One region of the Synechococcus sp. JA-3-3Ab genome, then DNA from elsewhere that is predicted to be linked to it. Evidence: predicted binding sites of a transcription regulator. Region 1 holds the regulator's gene; each other region holds the start of a gene.

The links. The regulator NtcA, encoded in region 1, controls nitrogen genes in cyanobacteria. The targets are predictions, from matches to a motif close to GTANCNNNNGNTAC.
Region 2: the regulator NtcA is predicted to act here: its motif matches at 1,476-1,489, upstream of CYA_RS04880 (circularly permuted type 2 ATP-grasp protein).
Region 3: the regulator NtcA is predicted to act here: its motif matches at 2,613-2,626, upstream of glnA (type I glutamate--ammonia ligase).

Annotation. Positions count from the first base shown of each region.
Region 1 covers NC_007775.1:1,793,006-1,803,317, forward strand. Annotated here, with positions in the region: gene CYA_RS08450 (hypothetical protein) at 6-1,343, opposite strand; gene CYA_RS08455 (hypothetical protein) at 1,526-2,047, opposite strand; gene CYA_RS08460 (phycobiliprotein lyase) at 2,060-2,680, opposite strand; gene CYA_RS08465 (S41 family peptidase) at 2,703-4,016, opposite strand; gene petB (cytochrome b6) at 4,222-4,869, shown strand; gene petD (cytochrome b6-f complex subunit IV) at 4,947-5,459, shown strand; gene leuB (3-isopropylmalate dehydrogenase) at 5,602-6,747, shown strand; gene ntcA (global nitrogen regulator NtcA) at 6,863-7,537, opposite strand; gene CYA_RS08490 (M61 family metallopeptidase) at 7,804-9,603, shown strand; gene CYA_RS08495 (hypothetical protein) at 9,685-10,312, shown strand, end outside.
Region 2 covers NC_007775.1:1,060,334-1,070,645, forward strand. Annotated here, with positions in the region: gene CYA_RS04880 (circularly permuted type 2 ATP-grasp protein) at 1-1,416, opposite strand, end outside; gene CYA_RS04885 (glycosyltransferase family 39 protein) at 1,582-3,405, opposite strand; gene CYA_RS04890 (DUF6761 family protein) at 3,508-3,768, opposite strand; gene CYA_RS04895 (CocE/NonD family hydrolase) at 3,874-5,505, opposite strand; gene CYA_RS04900 (hypothetical protein) at 5,708-5,899, opposite strand; gene CYA_RS15025 (hypothetical protein) at 6,022-6,192, shown strand; gene CYA_RS04905 (GNAT family N-acetyltransferase) at 6,195-6,716, shown strand; gene CYA_RS04910 (4a-hydroxytetrahydrobiopterin dehydratase) at 6,784-7,074, shown strand; gene CYA_RS04915 (NAD(P)H-binding protein) at 7,355-8,311, shown strand; gene CYA_RS04920 (ABC transporter ATP-binding protein) at 8,415-9,401, shown strand; gene CYA_RS04925 (glycosyltransferase family 4 protein) at 9,431-10,312, opposite strand, start outside.
Region 3 covers NC_007775.1:1,370,856-1,381,167, forward strand. Annotated here, with positions in the region: gene purL (phosphoribosylformylglycinamidine synthase subunit PurL) at 1-880, shown strand, start outside; gene trxB (thioredoxin-disulfide reductase) at 947-2,377, opposite strand; gene glnA (type I glutamate--ammonia ligase) at 2,750-4,174, shown strand; gene CYA_RS06435 (hypothetical protein) at 4,308-5,087, shown strand; gene CYA_RS06440 (SDR family oxidoreductase) at 5,154-5,882, shown strand; gene CYA_RS06445 (cation:proton antiporter) at 6,062-8,119, shown strand; gene CYA_RS06450 (hypothetical protein) at 8,212-8,703, opposite strand; gene recR (recombination mediator RecR) at 8,851-9,450, opposite strand; gene CYA_RS06460 (YbaB/EbfC family nucleoid-associated protein) at 9,472-9,807, opposite strand; gene CYA_RS06465 (carbohydrate ABC transporter permease) at 9,975-10,312, shown strand, end outside.

The sequences.
Region 1 (10,312 bases):
CCTCGCTAGAGACGAGGCCGGGGCACCTCTTCCGACTTGCTTTCCAGGGGTTGCTCCTGCTGCAAAAGCTGGCGAAAGGCCGGCTCGTCCAGCCGGTAGTCCCGCTGCTCGATCAGATCCCGCTCCGTAGAGTAGATGGTGTCCGACTCCCGCACCACTTCTTGGCGGCGGAAGCGGCGGGCAAAGTCGAGCTTGCGCAGCAGCGCCTCGGAGGGACGCTTCAGCCGCTCTTGCCAGAACCGCCGGATGCGATTGCGGCGCTCCACCCCCTGGTTGCGGAACTGCAACGTCAGCCACCGCACTGCAGGCACTGCCAAAAACAGCGTGCCGTAGAGAAAGAGGAATCCAATCAGCGGGTAGATAAACGCCAAAAAGGCGTTGCTGCCAGCGGCGGCTGCCACCTCCTCCCGCGCCCCGTAGAGAATGGCCGCCAAGAGGAAATTGAGCACACCCAAGCCAGCAGCTAGGGTCAGTTGCTCAGGGGTGGCGCGGCTAAACACCCAGGGTTTTTCTTGCAACACCTCCGGGATCTTCTTGGAGCGGCGCTCTGAGGCGGCCACCTGTAGCTCTGGGAAGCGATAGACGATATCGCCGTCCTCGCTTACCTCCGGCTGGCCGTCGAACTTGAGCAGAATGGGCAGCATATAGTCTTCGTATTCTAGGGCCGGGGATCCCGGCTCCACATCCAGGTAGGGCAGCACCTGCTCGGCGGCGATCACCCCCCCGTTGGCGCGGATCACTTGGCCGATCAAGGCATAGCGCTCCTCTTCCAGGTTGGCGTTGGGATCCCCGTCCCCAAACAGGAAGCTGTACACCGCCTCCAAAAAGTTCATCTCCGATTTTTCCCGGCGGGGCTGCGCCCGACCGGAATAGCCCCCGTAGTAGGGGTAGGGACTCCAGAAGGGGTTGCCCACCCAAAGGTTGGGGAAGTAGAAGAACCCCACCTCGCGCGAGCGACTGCGACTGCCGCTGCCCTCTTCACGACTGCTGGCCATCTGCAGAGCTATCAACGCCAGGGTGATGAGGATAATCGACACCACCAACAGGATGCCGAAGGAGATGCGCAGCCCGTAGAGAAAGCCGCCCCACAGCTTGCGTCGCAAGGCTGCCAGCCGATCCTGCTGCTCCCTGCGCTTGAGAATGTCGCGAAAGTCGGGCGGGAAAACGTAGGCAATCTCCCCCTGCCGCGAAACCTGGAGATGCCCCCCAGCCTTTTGGGCTAACTTCAGCAACTCCTGTTTGGCCTCCTCTAGGGCCAGGCCTGTGCTGGAGGCAATATCTCCCAGAGTGACCCGCAAGCCCAACTGCTCTACTGCATCGATGACCAATGTCTGTGTAGCCACTCTCAACCTCCGCTGGTTACCTACTGTTGCCCGGGATCCAACTGGGACGCTCGCCCAGCATCTGCAGCCAAGGGTTACAGCCATCCCTATTCCCAGTATCTCTCTTCAACTCGGGGGCGACGAGGGCGGCTGTTGCTGCTTTTGGGTCAGGCAGCCTGTCTCTGCGCCGACCCAGGGCTGGGCTAGGGCAGCCAGGCCATCACCGCTAGCAGGGCGAAAAGGATCCCGATCAACACCCACGTCAGCCGTTGGGTATTCAAGGGGGGAGCAGCCTCGCGGCGGATGGGATCGGCGACTTTTGGCAGGGAAGCTGGGCGGCGGGGGCGCTCATAGACCAGACGGCGTTCCCCTGGCTCGGCCTCTTCCAGATGGCTGAGATCTGGGATTTCGAGCAACCACTCTGCTGGTCGCCGCAGACGCGGAGCCTGCCAGATGCCCAACACGTAGCGGGCCTGTTGAGCCACTTCCGGATCCGGGTTGCCCAGCAAGGTTTGCGCCAAGCGGATCGCCTCCTGGGTCTCTCCAAGGGCCTCCTCGGCCAGGGCCTGCCAGAGCCGCAGCTTGCCCGCTTGCGGGTAGCGGCTTTGGGCCTGTTTCACCTGTTCCAGAACCCGACGGTATTGTCCCCGCTCAAAGCTGGCCTCAATCCGGGCCAGATGCTGGGGCAGGCGCAAGTCTTCGGGAGGGATCAACTCCGGATCCACCGATAAACCCCCCTAGGTAAGCTTTTGTTCTACCCCAAACCCCACCAGCAGCAGCTCCTCCAAGGGCTGACCGTGAGGGGGTCGTTGGTAGGTGAGGATCTGGCGCAGGCGCAGGCGTGGGTTAAGCAAGGTGATGGTATCCACAGCAACGACGCGGGTGTAGGTGGTGGTCATCACCAGTTGCAGGGATCCGGGATCGAAGCGGAAGCTGGCCACTATGGGGCGGTCTTCCTCATAGGCCCGATCCCGCAAGTAGTCGCCCTCCAGCCCACGGGGCCCTTCTCGCCGGGGCACGAAGAGCATGTTTAGCTCTTGCCCAGCCTCCTCCCCTTTTTCGGAAACCGTCTCAAACGCCAGGTGGAAGCCCAAAAACCCGTCCACACCGTGGTTGGGGTAGTTGTTGTCGGCCAGGACCTTCTCCTTGAGCTCAGGGGTGAGGGTGCGAATGGTGAAGTCGGTGCGCGAACGCTCCACCTCCCCTCGATCCAAATAGTGGTAGGTGCGCTCGGTGTGCCAGGCGCCAATGCAGCAGTTGAAGAAGTGGTGAAATTTTTGCAGGGCATTCATGCCAGAGGGATCGAGAGCAGGGCCAAGTGGACGGCTAAACCCGATCCTAAAACGAATCGCAGACAAACAGGCACTCCCCTTCTCCCCCTCAGGTGTTAGCTGCCGCTGGGATCCCCTGGGCCACCGACAAAGTCGCCCCCAACACTTCCAAAGCCCGCTGCAACTGCCCATCCTCAGGGCCGCCCAGGCTTTCTGCCGTCAGGGGAACAGGGCCCGCGGCCACCTCCACATCGGGCTGGATCCCTTGGCGATGAATGTCGTGGCCGTTGGGGGTGAGGTATTTGGCAGTGGTCACGGCCAGCCCCGAGCCGTCCGCCAGCTCCAGCAGGGATTGGATCAGCCCCTTGCCGAAGGTGCGCGTTCCCACCAGTTGCGCCCGTCCGCTGTCCTGCAACGCCCCCGCCAAGACTTCGCTGGCGCTGGCACTGCCCTGGTTCACTAAGACGACCAAGGGGGCTGCCGTGAGGACTTCGCCGGTGGCGGGAATGCCGTCCTGAATGCCGTAGCGATCCGTCACTCGCACGATGTCGCCTTTGGGGATCCAAAAGCGAGCAATCTCAATGGCCGCCTGCAGTAACCCTCCGGGGTTGTTGCGCAGATCGAGGATGTAGCCCCGCACTCCTCGCGCTTCTGCGGCCTGGATGGCCTGACGCACTTGAGCGGCGGCATTGCCGTTAAACTGGCTGAGGCGGATGTAGGCTACCTCCCCCTGGGGCAGCTTGAAAAAACCGGTGCGCACCGGGTTGATCAGGATGGACTGCCGCACCAGCTCCACCTCCCAGATGCGCTCCTGCCGCCTTAGCCGTAGGCTAACGGTTGTGCCGCTGGGGCCGCGCATGCGTTCTGCCACCTCATCCAAGCTCAGCCCTGCCACTGGCACCTGATCCACCGCCAGGATCTCATCTTGAGGTTGGATCCCGGCCCGCTCGGCAGGAGTCCCCTCCATTGGGGCGATGACCCGTACTGCCCCCTGCCCGTCGATGGCAATCTGGAGGCCGACGCCGCTCAACTCGCCAGCAGTGGAAGTCTGCAGGCTGAGGTAGTGCTCCCTGTCCAAAAAGCGGGTGTAGGGATCCCCCAGAGTTGCCAGCATCTCCTCGATGGCCCGGTAGGTCTCTTGCCGATCCTTCAGGGGCCGAGAGAGAAAGCGCTGGCGCACCTGCCACCAGTTCTGTCCGTTGAAACCCGGATCCACGTAGGCCCGATCCACATAGGCCCACGCCTGCGCCAGCAGTTGCTGCTCTTCCCCCCAGCGGCTGGCCTGCACCTGACAGGCGCCAATGCCCAAACTCGCCCAGAGCAGGCACCCTAGCAACAAAACTCGGACAGCCTGGCGTAACCCCCATCCGATCCCCAACCCTCTGCAACTGCTTTCCCCAGATCTCGGCTTCTGCGCAATCATCGGATCCCAAACTGAAGAAGAAGCTAAGAAATACTAAGAAACGTGAACAAGATGAGACATCAGCAGGCGTTTGGGCTGTTGGTGTAGGGATCCCTGTCTCAAAGCTGAGCCCGACTTCATGATCGTGTTAACGAATTGTGTTACAGTGCTATAGGGAGTGGGCCCGCCCCGCCCTGGATATCCAACTCTAAAAATTGCAGGCATCATGAGCAAAGTTTACGACTGGCTAGACGAGCGGCTGGAGATCACGCCTTTCGTCGATGACGCAACCGGAAAATTCATTCCGCCCCACGTTAATATCTTCTACTGCCTCGGCGGCATCACGCTGGTGTGCTTCCTCATTCAGTTTGCCACCGGCTTTGCCATGACTTTTTACTACCGTCCAACGGTGGCCGAGGCTTTTGAATCGGTCAACTACATCATGACCCAGGTCAACTTCGGCTGGCTGCTGCGCTCCATCCACCGCTGGAGTGCTTCCATGATGGTGTTGATGATGATTCTACACACCTTCCGGGTTTACCTGACGGGGGGGTTCAAGAAGCCGCGCGAGCTGACCTGGGTAACCGGCGTGATCTTGGCGGTACTGACGGTTTCCTTTGGGGTTACCGGTTACTCCCTGCCTTGGGATCAGGTGGGCTATTGGGCAGTCAAGATCGTCTCCGGGGTGCCCAGTGCCATTCCGGTGGTGGGGGATGCCCTGGTCCAGCTTATCCGCGGCGGCGAGGCAGTTGGCCAAGCCACCCTCACCCGTTTCTACAGCCTGCACACCTTTGTGTTGCCTTGGCTGACGGCGGTCTTCATGACGATGCACTTTCTGATGATCCGCCGCCAGGGCATCTCCGGGCCTTTGTGATCCCAAACCGGTTCTTGTGAGCCGGGCACCCTGGATGCATCTTTTCAGAACTTTTGCCCTAGACAAGGAGAATGGCTATGCCGGTCTCAAAGCAAGTGATAGCAACCGAGGCGATTACCCGCAAAGTTGACCTAGACAATCCCAAAGTTTTGGCCAAGCTGAAGAAGAACATGGGCCACATGACCTACGGGGAGCCCGCTTGGCCCAACGATTTGCTCTTTATGTTCCCGGTGGTGATCCTGGGCACTATTGGGGTGATTGTCGGCCTAGCGGTCATGGATCCGGCGGGTGTCGGCGAGCCGGCGGATCCCTTTGCCACGCCGCTGGAAATTCTGCCGGAGTGGTATCTCTACCCCGCGTTTCACATTTTGCGCATTGCTCCCAACAAGCTCTTGGGCATTGCCCTGATGTCGGCCATTCCGGTCGGCCTTCTGTTTGTGCCTTTCATCGAAAACGTCAACAAGTTTCAGAATCCGCTGCGCCGCCCCGTGGCGACGACGGTGTTTTTGATCGGCACCTTGGTCACCCTCTATTTGGGCATTGGCGCCACCTTGCCTCTGGATAAGTGGGTCACCCTGGGCCTGTTCTAGAGGGCAGAATATCGGCTTGATAACTCTGAGTGCAGCAGGCCGGTGGCCGGGCTGCACTTTTTTTGGACGTGGGGGACTTTTCGGCAAACCTGGGGGCCAAGGGATGGTAATATCGCTACGCATTCTTTTGCTGTGACCGCCCATGAGCGTTCCTTCCTCTGCTGTCCGAACCTATCGGATTACAGCCCTGGCCGGAGATGGGATCGGTCCTGAAATCATGCAGGTGGGGCGGGCGGTTTTGGATGCGGTTGCCGCTCAGGTGGGGTTTTCCCTCCAGTGGCAGGAGGGCTTGATTGGCGGGGCCGCCTACGAAGCCACGGGGGATCCCTTGCCGCCAGAGACCTTGAAAATGGCCCAGGAGAGCGATGCTGTTTACTTGGCGGCAGTTGGCGACTTTAAGTACGACACCCTGCCGCGGGAGAAGCGCCCTGAGCGGGCTTTGTTGGGCTTGCGGGCGGGCCTGGGGCTGTTTGCCAACTTGCGCCCGGTGAAGATCTTTCCGCAACTGGTGCAGGCCTCTTCCCTCAAGCCGGAGGTGGTTGCCGGGATCGACCTGGTGGTGGTGCGGGAGCTCACCGGCGGCATCTACTTCGGCCAACCCAAAGGGATCTTCACAGATGCCAAGGGATCCCGGCGGGGTGTGAACACCATGGCCTACAGCGAGGCGGAGGTGGATCGCATTGCCCGTGTGGCTTTTGAACTGGCCCGCAAACGCCGGCGCAAGCTCTGCTCGGTGGATAAAGCCAATGTCCTGGAAGTGTCACAACTGTGGCGGGAGCGGGTTACCGCCATTGCGGCTGAGTACCCCGACGTGGAGCTGTCCCACCTGTACGTCGATAATGCTGCCATGCAGTTGGTGCGCTGGCCCAAGCAGTTTGACGTCATTCTCACGGAGAACCTCTTCGGGGATATCCTCTCCGACGAGGCGGCGATGCTGACCGGGTCCATCGGCATGTTGCCCTCTGCCTCTTTGGGATCCTCTGGCCCTGGGGTGTACGAACCCGTACACGGGTCAGCCCCGGATATTGCCGGACAAGACAAGGCCAACCCCATTGCCCAGGTGCTCTCCGGGGCAATGCTGCTGCGCTACTCCTTGGATCAGCCCCAGGCTGCCGACCGCATCGAACAGGCCGTCGAGGCGGTTTTGGCCCAGGGCTACCGCACTGCCGACATCTACTCTGAGGGGATGACCCTCGTCGGCTGTCGGGAAATGGGGGAAAAGATCTTGGCTGCTCTGGCCCAGCAGCAAGCCTCCCCCCAAGGATCGCTCTCAGCCCCTGGTGGTTGAGGGGAGGTTCCCTCGTCGCTGCCCTGCCCTGGTGGCACGGCTACTCCTCTCCCAGAGGGAGGGATTGTCCCGACTGGTAAATTCCTGGAAACGGCCCTAGGGGCAGCTTCTCCCCCTAGGCAAAGCGATGGCCAAGCTGCATTGGGTCGTGGACGGTGATCTTTTTCTTGTGGATGGAAATGTAGTTCTTCTTGCGCAGCTCCCCCAACAGACGAGTGATGGTGACGCGAGTGGAGCCGATCGCTTCCGCAATGGCCTGGTGGGATAGCTTGAGATCGATGGTGACTCCATTGGGGCCGGGCACCCCGAAGTCGCGGCAGAGGATCAGTAGAAAGCTGACCAGACGGGATCCCATGTCGCGGTGGGCCAGCGTCTCGATCATCATCTCCGTCTGCAAGATGCGGGAAGACAGGCTCTTGAGGAGCAACATGGAGAGCTCAGCGTTCTCCCGCAAGGATTTTTCCACCTGTTCGATGGGCAGAGAGAGCAGCTCGACGCGGGTAAAGGCCACCGCGTGATAGAAGCGGTCGGAGCGCTGCCCCGTGATGAAGGAGAGCACCCCAAAGATGCTGTTTTCCCGCAGGAGAGCGACGGTAATTTCTTCCCCCATTTCGTAGACCCGCGAGAGCTTGACAGCTCCTTTCACCAAAAAGTAAACCCGCTCCGCCGGATCCCCAGGAAAGAAGATGGTCTTACCGCGCTCAAACGTTTCGATAACCGGAGGATGGTGAGGCCCTCCCAACTGTTTGAAGGCTGCAACCAGAGATTTTTCTGCAATGGCCACTGCCATATTCTTCAACCTTTTAAGGTCAGTTTATCCCTTAGAATCAACCCAACAAGATCAGCCAGGAGTGCCGGGGTTGAGCTGCCCGCTATTGACCCAAGCCACCCTTGACTCAAAAATGACCTCGGCGGCAAGATTATCCTAAGCTAAAAGACTCTGCTTGGATATCTTTGTAGCAGGAGCTACATCTTTGAAGTCTTGTCTCCTGTCCAAGATATGCCTCTAGCGCACTGTTTTGGGACGGTGCAGGCGGGAGGTGCGAGGAAAGTTATATGGGGATCGCGCAGGGTGGGGTTGCCGCCCCTTCTCAGCTAAGCCGTCAGCATTTCACGGTGCGGATGCCGGAGCCGGCCAATCACCTTTTGGAGGTGGAACTACAGATCCAAGAGGTGGATCCAGAAGTACCTCTGCAACTGCGGCTGCCGGTGTGGACGCCGGGATCCTACCTGGTGCGGGAATATGCCCGCCATGTGCAAGAGTTTCAGGCAGCAACGGAGCAAGGGATCCCTTTGGCCTGGCGGAAGGTAGATAAGCACACTTGGGAGATCGAGCCGCCCCGCTGTTCGGCTGTCGCGATCCGCTATCGGGTCTACGCCTACGAGCTGACGGTGCGCACCAACCATTTGGATCTCACCCACGCCTACTTCAACGGGGCGGCGCTCTTTCTCTACGTGCCCGGTCGCGAGCGGGAGCCCTACACCTTGACGATAATCCCTCCCAAACCCGACTGGCACGTCGCCATCAGTTTGCGACCTTTGAGGTCTTCTTCTGAGGATGCTGCTTCCGGCCAGTCTTTTGTGGCGGCAGACTACGACGAGCTGGTGGATAGCCCGGTGGAGGTGGGCCTGCACCAGTTGCGGTCGTTTGCGGTGGAAGGGATCCCTCACTACTTCGTGGTCTGGGGAGCGGGCACCCTAAATTTGGAGCAAGCGGTGGCCGATGCCGAGAAAATTGTCCGGGCCACGGCGGCGTTTTTTGGCGAGCTGCCCTACGACCGCTACTGGTTTATTGTGCATTTGTCAGCCGGGGGATTTGGCGGCCTGGAGCACAAGTACAGTGCCACCCTCAATTATTCTGGACTGGAGCTGCATCAGCCTCAGTCCTACCGTCGCTTTTTGGCGCTGCTGGCCCATGAGCTTTTCCATGCTTGGAACGTCAAGCGGCTGCGCCCTCTAGCTTTGGAGAAAATTGACTACAACCAAGAAAACTATGTGGACTGCCTCTGGTTCTGCGAAGGGGCAACCAGCTACTACGAAAATGTTATCTTGCTGCGAGCAGGGATCCTCAGTGCCAAAGAGTTTCTGCAGATCCTATCTGAGCAAATTAGCCGGCTACAGCGCACGCCAGGTCGAGCTGTACAGTCACTGCAGGAGGCCAGTTTCGACGCCTGGATCAAGCTCTACCGTCCCCACGAAAATAGCCTCAACAGCCAGGTTTCCTATTACCTAAAGGGCGCTTTGGTCTGCTGGCTGCTAGATCTGCACATTCGCCACCTCTCAGGGGGGCAGGGATCCCTGGACACGGCCCTGCGGGATCTGTGGCAGCGCTTTGGTCGGACAGAGAAAGGCTACAGCAACCAAGACTTGCAAGAGGCGTTTGAGCGGGCAGCCGGCGCCGATCTCAGCCCCTTTTTCGCCGCCTATGTGGACGGCACGGAAGAGCTAGACTACAACGCCTACCTCCACCCCTTTGGCCTCACCCTCAAGGTTCACTTCAGCCGACCCAACCCTCCCCCCTACCTGGGCCTCAACTTCAACGGCGAAGGCAATCGCATCAGCGCCGTCGAGATGGGATCCCCCGCTCAAAAAGCCGGCATCTGGGCTGGCGATGAGTTGGTGGCCTTGGATGGCTTCCGGGTAAGCGCTGCCAACTTGCCAGAACGCTTGGCGGCCTACCAGCCCCACCAGGCCATCTGCCTGAGCGTCTTTCAGGGCGATCAGTTGAAGCACTTCTGGATCCCCTTAGATCCACCTCGCCCGGATGTGTACACCCTCGAAGCCCTGCCTGAGCTCACTCCCGCCCAGAAAGCGCTCCAGCAGGGCTGGCTGGGATCCCTTCTGGCTCAAGAGTAAGCAGGAGGTAGCAATGCTTTAAAATCTTCCTAGCTGTTCACAACTCCTGAGTTAGGTTAAAGAAAATAGGATCAAGGGAAGATGACTCTGCTTTTAGGTCTTCTAATTGGATTGGCTATTGGTTTCTGCCTGGGCGTTTATACCTGTAGGCTCACTCAAAGAGCTGATAGTCAGTTACTGGATGAGATTCTAAGAAAGTTACAAGCTGATCTTGAGGGCTTCAAACTTCATATCTCAGAAAGTCTGTCCGAAAGTTACCAAAACTTCCTTCAGCATTTAGCTGAGTACAGAAGTCAGCTAGTTAAGAACATAAGTAACCAGCAGAATATCCTGAGCAGGCTATTAGAAAGTACAGAAAAAATTTCCCAGAATCTAAGCTCAAGTTCTAGCCTTCAAAAGACGAAGGAAACTAACGAGCGAACTGCTGGCGCGCGACTCAAGAGTTTGCCGCCAGGGACGATTAGCCTTGAACAGGTGAAAATAGGGGTATTTCTGTGGTCTAGGGACATAAGGATGAAGAACCTGATCCCATCTAGTAAAAAAGCCGATGCAGAAGGAGAACTCGATAACAAGCTGAACTGGATATCAAACCTTATGGGTCAGAGGTACTCGCTGATCGAGAAGCTTTACAAAGAAATTAAATCTGGCATTGGAGAAGAAAAGGCCTTAACTCTTTGCTTAAAAGGCAACTCCCCGGAAGTGATAAGTT
Region 2 (10,312 bases), 730 kb from region 1:
GCCGCCCCCCTGGGAGGAGTTCACCACCAGAGATCCCTTCTTGAGGGCGACGCGGGTCAGCCCCCCTGGGTGAACGTAGATCTCTTTGCCGTAGAGGATATAGGGCCGCAAGTCCACATGACAGGGTTCTAGACGGAGGCCTTCTCCCCGATCCACCAAGGTGGGCACGCGAGAAAGGCACAGGGTGGGTTGGGCGATGTAGTTGCGCGGCTGGGCGCGGATTTTCTCGGCAAAAGCAGCCCGCTCTTCCGGTGTGGCCTGGGATCCCATCAGCATGCCATAGCCACCCGACTCGTTGGCTGCCTTCACCACCAGCTTGTCGAGGTTCTCCAGCACATACGCCTGATCCTTGGGATCCCAGCAGAGGTAGGTGGGCACGTTGGGCAAAATGGCTTCCTCTCCCAGATAGTAGCGGATCATCTGGGGCACATAGGCGTAGATCACCTTGTCGTCCGCCACCCCCGTTCCCAAAGCGTTGGCAATCGCCAGCCGCCCCGACCGGTAGACCTCAAACAGGCCGGGTACCCCCAAGAGGGAATCAGGGCGAAAAGCAAGGGGATCGATGAAGTCATCGTCGATGCGGCGGTAGATCACATCCACCCGCTGCAGCCCCTTGGTGGTGCGCATTTGCAAATAGCCATCGGCCACCACCAGATCCCGCCCTTCCACCAGCTCCACCCCCATTTGCTGGGCGAGGAAAGAATGCTCGAAGTAGGCGGAGTTGTAGATGCCGGGGGTGAGCACCACCACCGTTGGGTTGGCTAGGTGCGGCACCAGGTTAAGCAGAGTATCCAACAAATGGCTAGGGTAGTCGTCCACCGGGCGGATCCCCATGGTGTTGAACAGGGAGGGAAAGGTGCTTTTCATCACCCGCCGATTTTCCAGCACGTAGGAGATTCCCGACGGACAGCGCAGGTTATCTTCCAACACGTACCAAGTCCCGTCCCGATCCCGCACCAGGTCGGTGCCGGTGACGTGGCACCAAATTCTCCCCGGCAGGTTGAGCCCCACACAGGGCCGCAGAAATCCCTTGGCCGTTTCGATCAGCTCGGCAGGGATCACCCCATCCTTAAGGATCTTCTGGTCGTGATAAACATCGTCGATGAACAGGTTGAGGGCGTGGATGCGCTGCTTAAGGCCCTTCTCCAGCCGCTGCCACTCGGAAGCCGAGACGATGCGGGGAATGATGTCAAAGGGGAAAATTCGCTCCGTGCCCTGGCTATCGCCATAGACGTTGAAGGTCACCCCCATTTGAAAGAGGGCCGCCTGTGCTGCCGCTTGCCGCTGCTGCAGTTCCCCTTCTTCCAGAGAATGAATGCGCTCAATCAACGGGATCGCCTCAGGACGGGGCTGGTTACGCCCCAAAAACAGCTCGTCGTAAAACCCCTCGCCCGGGTCGTAGGCATCAAAACGCACGTCTGGGATCCCTGGAACGCTATCTTCTTCTACTGTTGGGGGCTCTGGATCTGCATAATGTGCTTTCAGCTACTTTTAGCCTGGTAAAAAGAAAGGACTCCGTCGCGCTGACGCGAAAGGACTCCGTCCCGCGAACAGTGGGTTGGCCAAACCAGGGGGGGAGCTCTAGGGATCCCCCACCTCAAAAGCCCACAGCCCCCGCTCAGCCGGGATGCGGTGCAACTGCCCCTGGGGAAAGCGCCGCTGCAGCGCCGCCCCCTGTTGATCCCATACCCCCTCGTTCAGGAACAGGGTAAACGGCGGCTGTAGGTCTTGGGTCGGCAAGGCCTCCGGGGAAAAAACCTGCACCTCCTGCTCCGGCCCGGCAAAAAACTGGATCCAACTCTGCCAGTAGGGGGGTTCTCCCCAACTGAAATAGGGGTAGGCGGTGCTGGCCGCCAGGTAGAAGCGGTGGTCGGGATCCATTTGGCGAGCTGCCACATAGCGCCCGGTGGCCCCCACATCGTTGCCCTGCGTCCAGCCTTTGTGGACAAAGTCTCCAAAAATGGCCAGGTTCCACCCCCCAATCAGCAGGATTGCCCCCGCCATCGCCGCCGCCGGCAGCCAACTCCCGGCCCGGGATCCCCAGCGTTCCAGGAGACCTGCCAGCACTTGGATCCCTTCCAGGGTTAGGTAGGCTACAAAGGGCAGGATCACCAGCAGGCGAGTGTAGTTGGGGGCTTTGGTGATGGCCAAGCTAAAGAGCAGGTAGAGAAACAGGAAGCTGCCCAGGCAGAGCCAGTCGTGGGGTTGGCTGCGCCCTTTGAGAAGGCGGTAGAGCCCGGATCCCAGCCCCAGCCAGATCAAGACCCCTGTCAGGGGATCTACAAAGGCATGGCCGTAGTTGGGATAGATATAGCCCCGGTCGTGCTGGCTGGGGTCGTTGAACATACTTAGGCCGTTGCGGATGTTGCGCCACACCGCCTCGGCTGGCGTAGCGGCATTCACCCACATCTGCTGCAGCGCCCGCCCTTCTGGGAAAAAGAGAAATTGCTGGCGGGCATACTCGGCGCTCACTGGCGGAGCAGTGGCAGTGGCCACCAGAATGGGCGCAGCCACCAGGAAAAACCCCAGCGCCGCCGGCACCGTCAGCTTGGCCAAAGTCCAGAAGGGGTTGGCCTGCTTGTTTTCTCCTTGCAGATCCTCCCGGCCCAGGAGCAGGTAGAGGCCGCCAAACAGCAACCCCAGCAAGATCACCACCCGCCCCGGCAGATAGCCGTAGAGGGAGAAACCCGCTGCCCCTCCCCCCAAATACAAAAGCAGGGGATTCTTTTCCCGCACGCCCTTTAAGATCAAGGCCAGGGCCGCACACTCCACCAGCACAATCAGGTTCTCCCGCATCGCCATGCGGCTGATGCCCAGCAGAGCGTGGTTGGATCCCAGGAGGGCCGCCGCCGCCAAGGCCAGCCGGGGGTTCCAGAACGACCGAAAAAACCCGTAGGCCACCAGAATGGTGACAACCCCGAAGGTGGCATGCACCGTGCGCACATTCACCAGCGTGACTCCCCCCATCAGCCGCGTCAGGCCGCCAAAGAGGCTGAACATAAAGCGGGGAAAATAGAAGTACTCTGGCATCAGCCCAAAGATATCGGGGTAGCGTACCGCTGAAGCCCGCCGGGCCATGGAGGTGATGACAATCTCGTCGGTGTTGATCTGAAAGGGGATGTTGGCCAGGTCGTAGAGGTAGATGGGAGCAAAAACCAACGCCAATAGCCCCAGGTGCAGCAACTCCTGGCGCCAGCGCAGCCGCGTCGGATCCCAAGGGGGCTGAGCTGGGGGAAACTGGGCCACGTACAACCCCACCAACAGGATGCTCAACAACCAGATGCCAACCTGCAAGACGTGGTAGCCGAACAGCCCATACCCAAGGGTCAAGGCTATCCCCAAGCCCAAGCCGGATCCCAGCAGGGCCGGACGCCGAGAAGTTGCCAGCGTATCCCAAACCGCCATAGGACTGGAGTGAGGAACAGCACTGACCCCAGCCTACCAGGCCTCTGCCGGTGTTCGATCCCTCACCCCCGGCCCCTCTCTATGCAATATCAATAAGCAATATCAATAGCCCCGCATCGCCTCGGTCTCCCGCTCCAGTTCCGGCTCCACGAAGTTGGAGGGGTCGTAGAGGAAGCGGTTGACCTCGTCTTCAAGGCGGTAGATCTCAAAAGGCTGCAATTGCTTGCCAGTTCGCAGGGCCAGCAGGTAGCCATCCACCAGCAGGCGCAGCTCGTCAGTGCGCCGATAGCCGCGATGCCAACTGTCCACCAGCGCGTCGGTCAAAGCCTGATAGTGCCGGATCAACTTCGGGTCTTGCAACATGGGGTTCCCTTGCCCTGCTTGCTTCTATCCTAACGTTTGATGTCTGTTTGTGAGGAGGAGTTGCGAAGGGATGAGAAGCTGTGTTGTCTTAAACTGTCACTCCCCCTAACTCCCCTCGACAATGGGCAGATGCAGCCGCGAGGGGGTGTCGCTGCCGCTGTGAAGAGCGAGGGTGAGAATGCGGGCCTCGATGAGCCGCTCTTCTCGCATCCCCGTGCCTGTGTTAACGGGGTAGGCCGGGAAACAGGCCGCGCTAAGGCTGAGGCGCAGGGCGTGGCCGCGGGGAATGCGGATGCAGGTGGGCTGGCAACGGATCCCAATGGGGGCCTTGGGCTGGGGATCCCGCAGCCGGCGGTAGCCCTGGGAAAAGTTATACACCTGGCCCTCCGGCCTCACCACCGAGAGCACGGCGCAGAGATCGAAACTGGGGCTGTCGGCTTCCACATACACTTCCACGAGAATGTCCCCTGCCAGGACGAGGTCGGTTGCCAGGGGAGAGGTGGTGTAGGTGAGAACATCGGCGCGGCAGTCGAGGGCAGAGCGCTCCTGCGGCCCGGCGGGATGGATGAGGTGGCCTCCTAGGGCCGGCACGGGTCGCCAGGGATCGTGAACAAAAGTATCCGACTGCTGCTTTGGTGGGGGCTCTGGGCGAAGGGATCCCTCTGCTTCAGAAAGGGCGGCCAGGCCGCTGCTGTGCAGGTAGAAAACCTTCGGCTCCGGCGTGGGCCAGGCCTCAAAGCTGCGCCAGCGGTTGGATCCCATCTCGAACAGGCGTACCGGCGGCTCTTGGAGGATCCCTGTGTCTTTGCCTTTGAGGAACTGGTCGAACCAGCGCACCTGCAGCCGATCGATGGGGCTGACGGCCTCGGGGCCAAAGTCCAGCGCCCCCACTTTGCGCCCCCAAGGCAGGTGGGCCCAGGGCCCGACAACCAGGTACTGAGGGTTTTGGCTGCGGGCGCTTATTTCCTTGTAAAGGCGCAGGCTGCCGGTTAGGTAGCTGTCGAACCAGCCGCCAATGTGCAACATCGGCAGATCCACCGCTTCCAGACGGGGGGAGAGCTGGCGCCAGTAGTCGTCGGGCTCGCTGTGCTCCAGCCAGTCAAAGTAATAGGACTGGGGCGCATATTGCTGCAGCACGCCTGGCTTGAGGGGGATGGGATCGTAAAGGGGCAGGTTGCGGGAGGCCTTGAAAAGGGCCTGGTAAGCGTTGGCATCGCCGCGCAGGCGCGCCCCCTCAGCTTCCAGTTGCAGGGCCCAACTGAGGTTGTTGTAGAAAGCGAAGGCTCCCCCCGGATAGGCGGCATCGGCGTAGAGATCGTAGGGCAGCATGGCTGGGCAGATGGCCTTCAGGGCGCTGGGACGGGTGGAGGCGGCATACAGTTGGGTCATGCCTTGGTAAGAAAAGCCGTACATACCCACCACACCGTTGCTCCCCGGCAAAGCGGCCGCCCAGTTGACGGCGTCGAACCCGTCCTCGGCTTCGTGGCGGAAAGGGTAGAAGGATCCCTTGGACGTGCCCCGCCCCCGCACATCCTGAACGACCACGATGTACCCGTGGGCCGCATACCAGCGCGGATGGGCGTATACTACCGTCGAGGCAATGGCCCGCCCGTAGGGTTGCCGCATCAGCAAGACCGGGTAGCTCCCCTCCCCTTCGGGGCGATAGACATCCGCGTCCAGTTGGATCCCGTCGCGGGTGAACATGGAAACGGTTTCTCGGGGGCGCACAGGCAGCATGGTCGGGTCAGTGGGGTCCATTGAAGAAGCCAAGGATCTCCACAGCAGGGGATAGGCGTATTTTAGGCTCAAGACCTGTAGCTCTTCCCTGCCCTGAAAGAGAAACCCGCAGCCAGGTGGATTGAGCTGTTGCTGGAGTTAGGCCAGCTCAGGAGGGCTTGTCGGAAGACCAGACCGAACCATCGGGCAGGATCGCCTCTTTCTAAAGAGGCAACACTTCATAGGCTCTTGCCCGCACTTTCCACTCCGGGTCGGCTTGAGCAACCCGCAGCAGGAGCCGGATCCCTTTCTCGCCAAGGCCAGGCAGGGTTGCCAGAGCGCGCAGCTTGGCCTGTACCTTCTGCCCCAAGACAGGCAAGTTTTCCGGATTGGGCTCAGAGGGTGCGGAGGACATCGGACGGAGGAGTTGCCCGCAAAAGCTATGGCTACACCAGTCTAACAGCGGCTGGCCTGGAGAAGCCTCTTCGCGCTCGCATCCCGACTTGCACTATACTGTAGGAGCTAAGGTGTAGAAATATGAACATCCTACGGCAGTATATCTTTCCCGCCTTCATCCTGCTGGTGTTTCTATTCACTCTGGTGGTGGTGAGCATTCGCTCGTTTCTGCCAGAAGATATGGCTCAGCCGGCCCCGATCGAGGAGGCAGCAGCGGTGGGCCTTGCCGCTCTTTTTTCCGCGAATGGCTGAGGATGGCTGAACCGGAGATCCCTTTGCCTGCTGGCTACCGCTGGCGCCTTGGCTCCGCCTGGGATCGGCCCTGGGTGCGGCGGGGATTGCAGGCCACCTTGCAGGAATCTTTCCCCGAGCAAAGGCACTGGGATCATCTGGAAGCGACGTTGGATCGCCTCTTCGACCCTCCCCGTACCCCCTGCTGGTGGATCCTCAAGGAAGCAACAGGGGAGCCGGTGGGCGGTGTCTGGGCCGGCGTTTCCACCGATCAAGCCACCCATCGGCGAGTGGCCTATATCTTTTTGCTCTGGGTGGATCCTGCCCACCGGCGGCGCGGACTGGGCAAAGCTTTGATGCAACAGGTGGAACGCTGGGGATCCCAGCAGCAGTTAGCGGCCATTACCTTGCAGGTTTACCGCCACAACCAAGCTGCCCTCAACTTTTACAGGCAGGCCCACTTTACTGTGCAAGGCTACTGGCTGTACAAACCCCTTGGCCCTGCTGCTGCCTCGCAGGAACCGGAAGACTACGAAGTTTTGTAAAGAAGCCGGGATCCGCCCTCAGGTGATTTTTTGATGAAAGCGGTGGCAACGACTGGAGGGAACGCCCATGTCCAGACCTGTCAAACTCAGCGAGGCTGAGATCCAGACCAAGCTGGAAAGCCTGCCGGGTTGGTCCTTGCAGGATGGGAAGCTGCATCGCCAATTTCAATTTCGCTCTTTTGTGGAAGCTTTTGGCTGGATGAGCAGTGTGGCTTTGGTAGCCGAGAGCATGGGGCACCACCCCGAGTGGACCAATGTGTACAACCGCGTGCGGGTGGATCTCACCACCCACGATGCCGGGGGCATTACGGAACTGGACTTCACTTTGGCGCAACGCATGAACGAGCTGGCTGGCTAGACACTCTCTCGGCGGCAGACTGAGCCATAACCAGGGATCCCTGCGGCGCCGCGGGGATCCCTATTTGTTTGCCACTGCTCAGGTCAAGTTTTGACACTCCCACCCAGGGGATTCTTACGCAGCCCAAAATGGACTCGCGAAGGCGCTGTCAAGAAGCAACTAAAGTGGCTCAAGGGCTTTTCCGCTCCGCACTAAAGTACGGGGCTACCAAGCTATCCTCTTGTGTTAGGAGCTGCATCCGTCTGATAGACTAAGCCTAAGGTTAAGAAATGATAATTTTATGAACGTGCTGGTTGTGGGGGCAACGGGAACGCTGGGCCGTCAGGTGGTGCGGCGGGCCATCGAAGAGGGGCATCAGGTTACCTGTCTGGTGCGGAACCCAGCCAAGGCTGCTTTCTTGAGCGAGTGGGGGGCTCACCTCAAGGTGGGGAACCTACTGCAGCCCAGCACGCTCCGAGCGGCGATGGAAGGCGTCGAGGCGGTGATCGACTGTGCCACGGTGCGAGTAACCGACACCCTCAGCGCCCGCCAGGTGGATTGGGATGGCAAAGTTGCTCTGATCAATGCGGCACGGGCTGCCCAAGTGGGGCATTTTATCTTTTTCTCCATCATGGGTGCTCAGCACGAGTACCCTAATGTGCCCCTGATGAATTTCAAGCACCACATCGAGAAATACTTGATCGGATCCCAGATGCCCTACACCATCTTTCGTCCGGCGGGCTTTATGCAGGGATTGATCGGCCAGTACGCCATCCCGATTTTGGAAGAGCAAATTGTTTGGGTAGCCAGCGAGAGCATCCCCACGGCCTACCTCGACACCCTAGATGCAGCTCGATTTGCCGTGCGAGCCCTCAGCGTCGAAGCCGCCAAGCAGCAGGTCTTTCCCTTGGTGGGACCCAAGGCCTGGACTTCCCAAGAGGTCATCGCTCTCTGTGAGCAGCTTTCCGGCAAAAAGGCCAAGGTTCGAACCATACCACTGGGGGTCTTGCGGGGAGCGCGCAGGGTGGCCCAGTTTTTTCAGTGGAGCTGGAACATTGCCGACCGGCTGGCGTTTGTGGAGGTAATTGCCGCCAAAGAGCCGATGTATGCCGACATGACGCCTGTGTGCGAAGCCTTGGGCATTGAACTGGCTTCCCTGACCTCCCTTGAAGACTACCTGGCTGAGTATTTCCAAAAGATGTTGAAACGGATTCGCGAGCTGAAGGTTAAACAACCCAAGGTCAAGAGGCCCTTCTAGGAAACTGCAACCAAACCAGTAGCTGGGACAGGGTAAACTGGATAGCGGCCCAGCATCCCCCAGGGTTCGCCCTGGTTCTTTTCTCAGCCCCGGCTTTCTCTCTATGAGCGAGACGGTTGCCCCCTCCCCTGAAGCGACTGACCTCCATCCCGAACCGGCCATTGCCATCTCCGGCCTGACCAAAACCTATCGCACCGGCTTTTGGCTAAACAAGGTGGTCAGCCCCCTGAAGGATTTTTCTCTAACGGTAGCCCGCGGCGAAACTTTTGGGCTGTTGGGGCCGAATGGGGCCGGCAAAACCACCACGATCAAATGCCTGCTAGGGATTGTGGAGCCCACCAGCGGCAGGGGCACGCTCCTGGGCAAGCCTCTGGGGGATCGCTCCATTAAGCAGCGGGTGGGATATCTGCCGGAGAACCCCTATTTTTACGATTACCTGACGGCATGGGAGTTTCTCTATTTTGCCGGCAAGGTCTTTCGCCTGTCCGATAGCCTCCTCAAGGAGCGGATCCCGCAACTGCTGGAGCTGGTGGGGCTTTCTATCGATACGGCCCGCAAAAAGCAACTGCGCACCTACTCCAAGGGCATGCTGCAGCGCACCGGCATGGCCCAAGCCCTGATCAACGACCCGGAGCTGGTGTTCCTAGACGAGCCGATGTCGGGGCTGGATCCCATGGGCCGCTACCAGATGCGCGAGATCATCTTGTCCCTCAAGCAACAGGGCAAAACGGTGTTCTTCAACAGCCACATCTTGGGAGATGTGGAGGTGATCTGCAACCGCGTCGGCCTCATGGTCGGCGGCAAATTGGTGCAGCAGGGGACGTTGGACGAGCTGCTGGGCCAAAGCAAAAGCTACCACGTGCAAGGGCACGGCGGCGCCATCGACCAGTTCCGCGACCGCCTCGAGCACTTCTCCATCCAGGGATCCCACTGGTCGGGGGAATGGGGCGGATCCCTGCCGGAGCTGCTAACGCTTCTAAGCCAGGCGGGGGCGGTGGTGACCGATTTGCATCTGCAGCGGCAATCTTTGGAAGAATTCTTCGTCGACCAGGTGCGGGCTATTGAAGGGGATCGGCCCGTCTCTGCCTAAGTGGACTCCACCCTAGGTGTCCTGGAACGTCATTTCCGCAGCCTGGATCCCGACTCGGCGATGACGGCGCGGTAGTACTCCTCCAACTGCTGCGTGGCTGCCGACCAACTCCAGCGCTCAGCCTCTTGGCGGGCCTGCTGCCGGAAGAGCTGCCGCTGCCCGGCGCTGTCCAACAGCTGCCGCGTGGCCCGAACAAAGTCGCTGTCGGAGTCCGGCTCGAAGAGAAAGCCGTTGCGGCCGCTGTCCACCACATCGGTAATGCCGCCGCAGCGGGGGGCGATCACCGGACAGCCGGCAGCCATGGCCTCCAACAAGACCAGCCCCAGCGTCTCGGTACGGGAGGGGAACACGAACAGATCCGCGGAAGCAAAGGCCGCTGCCAGGTCTTGCCCCTGCAAGTAGCCCGTAAACACCACATCGTAGCCGGCAAAATGTTGCTCCAGGGATCCCCGCTCCGGCCCGTCGCCCACAATGGCCAGCCGCGCTTGCGGGATCTGCTCCAGCAACACCCGGATCCGCCCCACCTCTTTTTCTGCTGAGAGCCGCCCCACGTAGAGCAACAGGGGTCGCTCCGGCTGCCCTGCCGTGAGGCGGGCCCGCATCTCTGGGCTAGCAGCCTGCGGGTGAAACAGCTCCGTATCCACCCCCCGCTGCCACAGGTGTACCCGCTCGATGCCGTGGGCGCTCAACTCCTGCATCATGGCCGTCGAGGTGCAGAGGTTGAGCCGCGCCAAATTGTGTCCCAGCTTGAGGAGGCTCCACAACACCCCCTCTAGGAAACCCAGCCCGTAGTGCTTGAGGTACTTTGGCAAATGGGTGTGGTAGGAGGCCACCAGCGGGATCCCCATCGTCTGGCTGTAGTAGAGGCCCCCCAACCCCAAAACTGCCGGGTTGACCACGTGGATCACATC
Region 3 (10,312 bases), 420 kb from region 1:
CCGCAAAGCCATTGCCGCCACCCTAGATGGCAATGGCCGCTGGGTGTATTTGGATCCCTACGAGGGGGCCAAGGCCGCCGTGGCCGAAGCCGCCCGCAACCTCTCCTGCGTGGGGGCGGATCCCCTAGCCATAACCGACAACCTCAACTTCGGCAGCCCGGAAAACCCAGTGGTGTACTGGCAGTTGGCCCTGGCCTGTCGGGGGATTGCCGAGGCCTGCCGCGCCCTGGGCACGCCGGTTACGGGGGGGAACGTCTCCCTCTACAACGAGAAGGGATCCCAGGCCATCTACCCCACCCCCGTCATCGGCATGGTGGGCCTCATTCCGGACTTGAAATTCATCTGTGGCCAGGGGTGGCAGCAAGAAGGGGATCTCGTCTACCTCTTGGGATCCCAGGCCGTCACCAGCCTGGGCGGCAGCGAGTATTTGGCGGCAATCTACAACAAGGTCACGGGTCGTCCTGCCCCCGTGGATCTGGAGCTGGAAAAGCGCGTGCAAGGGGCCTGCCGCCACGGCATCCGCCAGGGGTGGGTGCGCTCCGCCCACGACTGCAGCGAGGGAGGGCTGGCGGTGGCCTTGGCAGAAGCCTGCCTGAGTGGGGGCCGCGGCGCCAGCGTCTCCCTAGCTCCTGGATCCCTGCCCTGGGATCAGGCCCTCTTTGGCGAGGGATCCAGCCGCATCCTCGTTTCCGTCGATCCAGCCCAGCGCTCTCCTTGGGAAGCCTACTTAGAGTCGCAGCTCCCCGGCCAGTGGCAGCTTCTAGGACAGGTGGGCGGGCCTGCGGATCCGTTGGTGTTGACAACGGCAGAAGGGGATCCCCTGTTGTCAGTCTCTTTGGCCGCCCTGCAGGGTGCATACTACAGCGCCTTTGCCGACTAGCCGCCTAGCTCCCCTCTCCCTCAGGGAGAGGGGCTGGGAGAGGGGCCGGGGGTGAGGGGGACTACCTCAAGCTGATTTTGCCTCAGACAAATTGGCCTGGATCACCTCCCGGTAGTGGGACTTGGGCTTGACACCCACCACCTGAGCCACCAGCTCCTTGTTTTTGAAAAACTGCACCGTCGGCGTGCAGGTGACCCCCCCTGCCTCGGCGATCTCCGGGTCTTTCTCGATGTCGATCTCCACCACATGCAGCTTGTCGGCAAACTCTTCGATGACCTTGTTCAAGATCAGCTTGAGGGCATGACAAGGGGCACAGGTGGGGGCGGTGTACTTGACCATCAGCAGGCGATCGCTTTCGTGGTAGAGCCGCCGCAGGGCATAGCTCCCCTCGTGGCAGGTCTGGCTGAAGTCGAGGTCATCTTGCACCTCCTGCTCAAAACTGGCCTCCTCAACAGCCGAGTCTCCCTCCGGCTCTACCTCGACAGCAGAGGCAGAAGCGGGCTCAAGATGGCTTTGAGGGACGACGTGATACTCCTGTGCCAGGCCGTGTTCGGAGAGCCAGCGCTCCGCCAGCATGGCCGCCATACAGCCGGTGCCGGCAGCGGTGATGGCCTGGCGAAACTCGTGATCCTGCACATCCCCGGCGGCAAACACGCCCTCTACACTGGTGGCTACAGATCCTGGGCGGGTGACAATGTAGCCCACTTCATCCAGTTCCAGTTGCCCTTTGAACAAGTCGGTGTTGGGCTTGTGGCCGATGGCGTAGAACAGGCCGCCCACTGCCATCTCCCGGATCTCGCCCGTCTGGTTGTTGCGCACCTTCACCCCCGTCAGGCGCAGGCCGTCGCCCAGAACCTCCACCGCCTCCGTGTGCCAGTGGACGGTAATCTTGGGGTGGTTGAGCACCCGGTCTTGCATGGCCTTGCTGGCCCGCATCTTGCCACTGCGCACCAGCATGTGGATATGGGATCCAAACTTGGTCAGGTAGGTGGCCTCCTCACAGGCGGTATCGCCGCCGCCAATGACCACCAGCTCCACCCCCCTAAACATGGGCATGGCCCCATCGCAGACGGCGCAGGCCGACATGCCCCGGTTCCAGTAGATCTCCTCTCCGGGCAAGTGCAGGCGCTTGGCCGTGGCCCCGGTGGCAATAATCAGGCTGTGGGTGCGCACTTCCCGTTCGTCAGAGCGAACCACAAAAGGCCGCTGGCTCAGATCCACAAAGGTGACGTCCTCGGGGTAAAGCTCTGCCCCCCACCGCTGCGCCTGGGCACGCATGTTTTTCATGAGTTGGGGGCCACTGATGCCCTCGGGAAAACCCGGAAAGTTCTCCACCTCGGTGGTGGTCATCAACTGCCCGCCCGGGATCCCGCCCACCTGAAACCCCTCAAACACAACCGGCTTCAGGTTGGCACGCCCGGCATAAATGGCCGCCGTAAACCCAGCAGGGCCAGAACCAATAATCACCACGTTCTCAACCCGACTTTGCTCTGTCATCCGATGTCGCTCCTTGCTGTTGCTGAAAACTAAACCAAACTCATAACGACTACGTTTTAGCCTAACACGAGCTGGTACCCTCGGCGAGGCTGGAGCTTGTTAGTCCCATTTTCGCTTTCCTCTAGCTAGGGGGACAGGGTTTTGTCTCTGTCTGGAGGACAACAGGGCAGAAACGCCTGGCTGAGAGGCGCGATGGCCAACCTCTGGAGCAGAAGGCCAAAGCCAGGGCAATTTCGTATCAGAAACTACAAAATGCTGAGATCGGCCTTTCTAGGATGGGTGAGCGCTTTTGGCTCATTCAAGTCGAAGCGTGGGGATCCCGTCTACCTTTGATTACCCCAGTCTCAACCGCAACCCAATCAGGAGAGAGTAATGGCATCCACGCCCCAAGAAGTGCTTCAGATGATCCAGGACAACGATGTCCAGATGGTGGATCTCAAGTTTGTGGACATCTTCGGCACCTGGCAGCATGTCTCCTTCCACCCCTCGATGATCACTGAAGAAACCTTCCGCGAGGGAATCCCTTTCGACGGATCCAGCATTCGGGGTTGGAAAGCGATCAACGAGTCGGACATGTACATGGTGCCGGATCCCAAGACGGCCTGGATCGACCCATTTTTTCAAGTGCCCACCCTCAGCCTCATCTGCAACATCATCGAGCCGCGCACTGGCCAGCCCTACAGCCGTTGTCCGCGGAGCCTGGCGGCGCGGGCGGTTGCCTATCTGCAGTCTACCGGCATTGCCGACACGGCTTACTTTGGCCCAGAGGCAGAGTTTTTCATTTTTGAAGATGTGCGGTTTGACCAAACCCAAAATGCCGGCTACTACTTCGTAGATTCGATTGAGGGCCGCTGGAACTCAGGCCGGGAGGAAAAAGGCGGCAACCTCGGTTACAAGCCGCGCTACAAAGAAGGCTATTTCCCCGTCCCGCCTACCGATGCTCATCAAGACCTCCGCACCGAGATGCTGCTGACGATGGCCAAGTTGGGGGTGCCTATCGAGAAGCACCACCACGAGGTGGCTACCGGCGGGCAAGGGGAGCTGGGCTACCGCTTTGCCGATCTGATCACGGCTGCCGACTACATGATGATTTACAAGTACGTGATCCGGAACGTGGCCCGCAAGCACGGCAAGACGGTGACGTTCATGCCCAAGCCCCTCTTCAATGACAACGGCAGCGGCATGCACACGCACCAGTCCCTCTGGAAAGACGGTCAGCCCCTGTTCTACCAAGAGGGCAACTATGCCGATCTCAGCGAAACGGCTCTCTACTACATCGGCGGCCTGCTCAAGCACGCCCCGGCCATCCTGGCCTTCACCAATCCCACCACCAACTCCTACAAGCGCTTGGTGCCCGGGTTTGAGGCGCCGGTAAACCTGGCCTACTCGCAGGGCAACCGCTCGGCTTCCATTCGCATTCCGGTCACGGGCAAAAATCCCAAGGCCAAGCGGCTGGAGTTTCGCTGCCCCGATGCCACCTGCAACCCCTACATCGCCTTCTCGGCCATGTTGATGGCCGGCTTGGACGGGATCAAGAACAAGATCCACCCCGGCGAGCCCCTGGACAAAGACATCTACGATCTAGAGCCAGACGAGCTGGCCAAGATCCCCTCCACGCCCGGATCCCTGCTGGATGCTCTGGAAAGCCTGCAGAAGGATCACGCTTTCTTGTTGGAGGGAGGTGTCTTTACCGAAGATCTCATCGAGGCCTACATCGAGTACAAAATTGACAACGAGATCAACCCCATCAACCTGCGGCCTCACCCCTACGAGTTCGCGCTCTATTTCGACGCCTGATTCTCATCTAAACTATTAGTTCTCGGCCAAGGCTTTTGAACGGGATCCCTTCTTGCTGGAGGGATCCCTTTTTTGTGCCTGCTATGGTACTCTGGATGGGGGTGCTGAGTTTACAAACTCAGGGGGGGTTTGGATGGGATGGCTTATAGCTCTTATTATTTGGGTCCTTATTCTCTTAGGCCTTCTGGCGCTTGTTGTCTATCTAGCTGACTATCTAGAGAAGAAGCGTCGGGAAGCTTTGGAGCAGGTGGCCAGGAGCCTGGGCATGTCGTTTTCAGCAGAGCTACCCGAAGGGATCCGCTCCCGCTTGCTTCAGGCTGGCTTTGAGCTATTCCAACGAAGCGGCGCTCGTTTCTACAACTCGATGTTCAAACGACTGAACGATGGAACCGAAATCGCCATCTTTGACTACAGCTGGAAGGCTTCCAGAAAACGAAGCGGCGCTCGTTTCTACAACTCGATGTTCGAACGACTGAACGATGGAACCGAAATCGCCATCTTTGACTACAGCTGGAAGGTTTCCAGAAGAAGAAGAGAGAGAGAGTATTACTTTTCTGTTTTCTGGGCCTATTGCGAAGACCTACGGCTACCTCATTTTCGGCTGCACCCAGAAGTTCCCTTGTTCCACGACGTTGCTAAAGCTTTTGGCATGCAGGATATTAATTTCGAGAACCATCCCGACTTTTCTCGCCGCTACCTTTTGCGCGGAGAAGATGAGGCTAAGATTCGCCTGCGCTTCCACCCCAGTTTCCTCAACTTCTTGGAGCAGCATCCTCCTTGTTATGCGGAGGGCTTCGGGCCGCAGCTTGTCATTTGGCGGGATTACCCACCACCGGTGACTCCAGAAAAAATGGCAGACTGGCTGCGCTTTGGGGAAGAATGGGTGCAGCGACTGCGGTTGCGTCGGGTTTAACTCTCTGGATCGTCCCTCAAGGCCACTCCCTGGGTATGATGAGAGGAAGAGTTTAAAAAACGTAACGTGTCTTCCTCATTGTCCCAGGCGGTTGTTCTCATTACAGGGGCCACAGGGGGCATTGGCAGCGCCCTTGTGCCTCTCCTGGCCCAGGCCGGAGCCCATCTGGTGCTGGCGGCGCGGCGAGAGGATCCCTTGCGCACGCTGGCGGAGAAAGCGATGTCCCTGGGGGCTGCCTCCGGGCTGGGGATCCCTGCCGATGTGACGGATTACGCTCAGGCGGAGGCCCTGGTCAACCAGACCCTCCAAAGGCACGGGCGGATCGACGTGGTGATCAACTTGGCCGGAGCCGGGATCCTCAAGCCTGCCCAGCACATTACCCCTGTTGAGCTGGAGCGGATGCTGGCGGTCAACCTCAAGGGCAGCTTCTACACCAGCCAACTGGCGGCCAACGCCATGCGGGAGCAAAAATCCGGCCACATCCTCAACTTCCCCGGCATTCTGGGCCGCCACCCCATGGCCATGGCCTCTGCCTACTGTGCTGCCAAGTTTGGCGTGGTCGGTTTTACCAAGTGCATGGCTGACGAGCTGAAGCGCTTTGGGGTACGCTTTACTCTGTTTTACTTTGGCGGCATCGACTCCCCCTTCTGGGATCCCATCAGCCTCAAGGTGCAGCGGGACAAAATGCTCAGCCCTGCCACGGCTGCCGAGGCGATTCGCTTTGTCCTGACGATGCCTGCCAATGCCGTGCCCAACGAGGTGGTGTTGCAGCCGGAAAGCCACCAGTTTCTCTAAGGCTTGCCGAGTTCTGGAAGAAATCCCTGCTGCAGGATCCAGAGCTGGCACAAGTCGGTATTGCCAGCGGGAACTTCCCCAGGCAAGAGAGGGTGGGTTGGGGCTGGCCAGATCTCCTTGCGGCCCTTTGGGCAGATTGCCTCCATAATCAGGAAGACGTCCAGCCGGGGGCCTAGCCGATGGAGGCCATACGCTCACTTGTGCAAGAGGAGCCCATCCTCTCCTTTGCTCTGTTGCTGGGGGTGATCCTGGTGGTGCCGCCGCTATTTGAGCGGCTGCGCCTGCCGGGGTTGGTGGGCCTTTTGGTGGCGGGGATCGCCCTGGGTCCTCAGGGACTGAACCTGTTGACTTCAGAGCTGCCGACGGTGCAGTTGCTCTCGGAGATCGGCGTGGTCTATTTGCTGTTTGTGGCCGGGCTGGAGATCGACCTGGAGCAATTTCGGCAGACCCGCAACCGCTCTGCCACCTTTGGCTTGTTGACCTTTGCCATTCCCCTAACCGTGGGCACCGCCATTGGGCGGCTGTTTGGCTTTGGCTGGAACGCGGCCATCCTGCTGGGATCCCTGTTTGCCTCCCACACCCCCCTGGGCTACCCCATCGTCAGCCGCTACGGTCTGGTGAAAAACGAGGCGGTGCTGGTCACCATCGGCGGCACCATCTTCACCGACATTGCCGCGCTGCTGGTCTTGGCGGTCTGTGTCGGCATCCACGGCGGCGAGTTTTCCCTCTGGAGCTTGGTGCGGCTGCTGGGATCCCTGCTGCTGTATGCGGCTGCTGTGCTGTTTGGGGTGGACTGGCTGGGGCAGCGGTTTTTTCGGGTCACCGGCAGCGAAGAGGGCAACCAATTTTTGTTTGTGCTGCTGGCTCTGTTTGTGGCGGCTCTGGGGGCGCAGTGGATTGGGGTAGAGAAGATCATCGGCGCCTTTCTGGCGGGGCTGGCCGTGAACGATGTGCTGCGGGAGGGCTCTGTCAAAGAAAAGATCGTCTTTGTCGGCAGCATCTTGTTCATCCCCGTCTTCTTTGTGGATATAGGGCTGTTGCTTGATCTACGCGCTTTTTTGCAGACCCTTAGCTCCCTTTGGCTGCTGTTGAGTATCCTGCTGGGGCTGGGCCTCAGCAAGTACGCTGCTGCCCAACTCTGTCAGTGGCTCTACCGCTACACCCCGACCCAAAAGCTGATGATGTGGTCGCTCTCCTTGCCCCAGGTGGCGGCTACCTTGGCGGCAACCCTGGTGGGGTACCGCGTGGGGTTGCTCAATGCAGACGTGCTCAACAGCGTGGTGGTGTTGATGTTGGTAACGGCCACCCTGGGCCCAATTTTGACCAGTCGGGCGGCCACGCAAATGGCTATGGAGGAGGAACAGAGTCGGTTCCCATCTCCACCAGGAGTCGCTCCCGCCTCCGCAGCGCCGCCTCCCCAGCCCTACGTGGTCGTGGTGCCGCTGGCCAATCCCGAAACCGAGGAAAACCTGCTGGAGATGGCCTGCCTCCTGGCCAAGCAGGAGGGCGGGCGGGTGGTTCCCCTCTCGGTGGCGACCGGCCACCTGCACATGGACTCTCCCTTGCTGCAAACTTCCCTGGAGCACGGAGACCACCTCCTCAAGCGGGCGACGGAGTTTTGTCGGCCCTTTGGGGTGGAGGTCACCCCTCTCTGCCGCATCGACAGCCACGTGGCCCAGGGGATCAGCCACGCCAGCCGTGAGCAGAACGCCAGCCTCATCGTCATGGGCTGGAGCGATCCCACCCGCTTACAGGCCCGCCTCTTTGGCAGCGTCATCAACAGCGTCCTCTGGGCTGCCCATTGCCCAGTTGCCGTAGCACGCCTGCTCCATCCCCCCCACAAGCTGCGGCGGATCCTGGTGGTGCTGGAAAACTTTCGCTCGCAGACGGCTCGGGCGGTGCGCCTAGCCCAGATCTTGGCCGCCGCCAGCCAGGGAGAAGTTACCTTGCTTCACATCTGCTTCGCCAGCACCCCCGAAAGCGATCGCCAGTGGCTGGAGGCGCAGCTTTTATCCCTAGCCCAACAGCCAGACTTGGGCTACCCCGTCCAGGTCAAGGTCTTGGCCAGTGACGAGGTCGTCAAAACCCTCTTGCAGGAGGCCCAAGGATTTGACCTGGTGGTGCTGCCCTCTTTTCGTCGGCGCAACCCCAGCGGGAGCCTATCCTTCAGCGACACGACCACTCGCCTCCTAGAACGCCTCACCTGCTCTCTGATCATGCTCGGAGAGCCACTGTAAACTGCTCTTCCAAGGGTAGGCCCTGAGGTGGGACTCGATGTATTTGCCTAGTTTCGGCAACAGGGATGTGGTAGCGATAGCTGCTAGCGGGCTTAGAAATGCTGATGGGTGTGGGGGTGCTGCTTGATGTTGTCGGCATCCCTCACTTCCATTGCCGCATTGAGAATCCGCCGCGGCTCAGCGCTGAAATGGAGCTTGAACACCCCCCTCTCTGGCGTGCAGACCTGGTGCAGAGGGATGTGACGAAATTGGGGCTTGCTGCGGTACGTACGGGCCGCCGCTTGTAGCCGCTCCACAAAATCTTCTCCCAGCACCACCCCTGGCGGGAAAACATCGGCGGGCAAAGTCGGGATCCCGTTGTCGACAACTTCTGCGTAAGTAGTGGCGTAGAGAAGGCAGTAGGAAGTGCTGCGGCGCTCTTGGGCCAGGCAATCCAGGGCGGCGGCGGGAACCGGCTCGGCCACCAACACCTCCCTGAGGCGACCGTCCTCATCCCGTTGGAAGCAAGAGGCCACTCCCAGAACTACATAGTCCAGCCCCTGGACGGTGCCTGAGCTGAGGTGAGTTTGTGCCGTATCCGCCATCGCTGCCCTCTCCGCGTTGCTGGTTGAACTTTCTTGACCTCAGGTAAGTGCCGGGATCCCATGACAAGACCCGTGGTCCTCACCTTAGCAACAACTTCAGGGTTGGACACCTTGCTCTGGGCAAGCCCAGCCCGCAGTTACCTGGGCCTAAAACTCCTGCCGCGCTTCTAGGGCACGGGCCAGGGTAACCTCGTCGGCATACTCCAACTCGGATCCCATGGGCAGGCCAAAGGCCAGACGGGTCATGCGCAGGCCGGGGGCAACCGGCTTCAGGTAATCTTTAACCACGTGCATAGTGACCTCCCCCTCCACGCTAGGGCTGAGGGCGAAGATCAGCTCTTGGGGCTTCTCCCGCGCCACCCGGGCCACCAGCTCGCGGATGCGCAACTGCTCGGCCCCGATCCCGTTCATGGGCGAGATCAGACCCCCCAAAACGTGGTAAAGGCCCTTGAACTCGCGGGTGCGCTCCATGGCGATGAGATCCTTGACATCGGCCACTACGCACCAGGTCGACGGATCCCTCTGCGGCGAGCGACAGATCTCGCAGGGATCCTCCGCCGACCAGTTAAAACAGATGGAGCAATGCTTAACGGTTTGCTTAGCCTCCAGCAGGGCTTTGGCCAGGGCCTCGACCTCGCCAGCAGGCCGGTTGAGCAAGTGCAAGGCCAGGCGCTGAGCTGTTTTGGAGCCAATGCCGGGCAGGCGCTGCAGCTCCTCGATCAGGCGAGCCAAAGGGCGAGTGTACATAGGAAGCCAGGCTGGCCGGGATCAGCCCAACCCCAACCCCGGCAGGCTGATGTTTCCGGTCAGCTCCTCCATGCGCTTGCGCATCGTCTCGGCGGACTGAGTGTAGGCGTTCACCATCGCCGTCAGGAGCAAGTCCTCCACCACATCCACCGGCTCCTGGAGCACTTGGGGATCCAGAGAGACCTTGAGGGGCTCCTGGTTGCCGTTCACTGTCACCTTCACTAGCCCATTGCCGGCCTCGCCGACGATCTCCATTTCTTCTAGCTCTTTTTGCAGCCTTTGAGCGCCGTCGCGCACCTCTTGGGCCTTCTTGAGGGCTTCTTGGATTTTGCCGAAGGGACCAAAGCCTCGGGTCATGGGATCCTCTTCTAGACACTGCTGTTCTACTCTACCCCTTTCCTCTTGTCGGTAAAAGTACCCGCCAAGCTGGAAACCCAGGTCAGATCGGCCTTTTTAGCCTGGGGTTAACCCTGACGAATTATCCTCAACAGAGAGGGCAAAAGCGTCCCCTGCCTGGAGGTGTCATGGCTCAACTGTTGCAGGATCCGCAGTCGCTAGCCGCCCAGCCCAGCCCCGTGCGCCAAAAGGCTTCTCCCTTGTCCTGGCGGCGCTGGATCCCGGAGCGCTGGTATGTTCACCTAGGCCTGTGGCTGGCCTGTTTGGCGCTGGGGTTTCCGGTGCTGTATGCGCTGATCGTGAGCACCCAAAACAATGCCGAGGTATTTCGCTATCAATTGACCTTTGGCTCCTCGTTGGCCTTTAACTGGCAGCAGGTGATGGTGGCGCGTCACCTAGGCCATTACATGGTCAACAGCGCCATCGTGGCCACGGCCATCACGGTGGGCAAAACGGTTTTGTCACT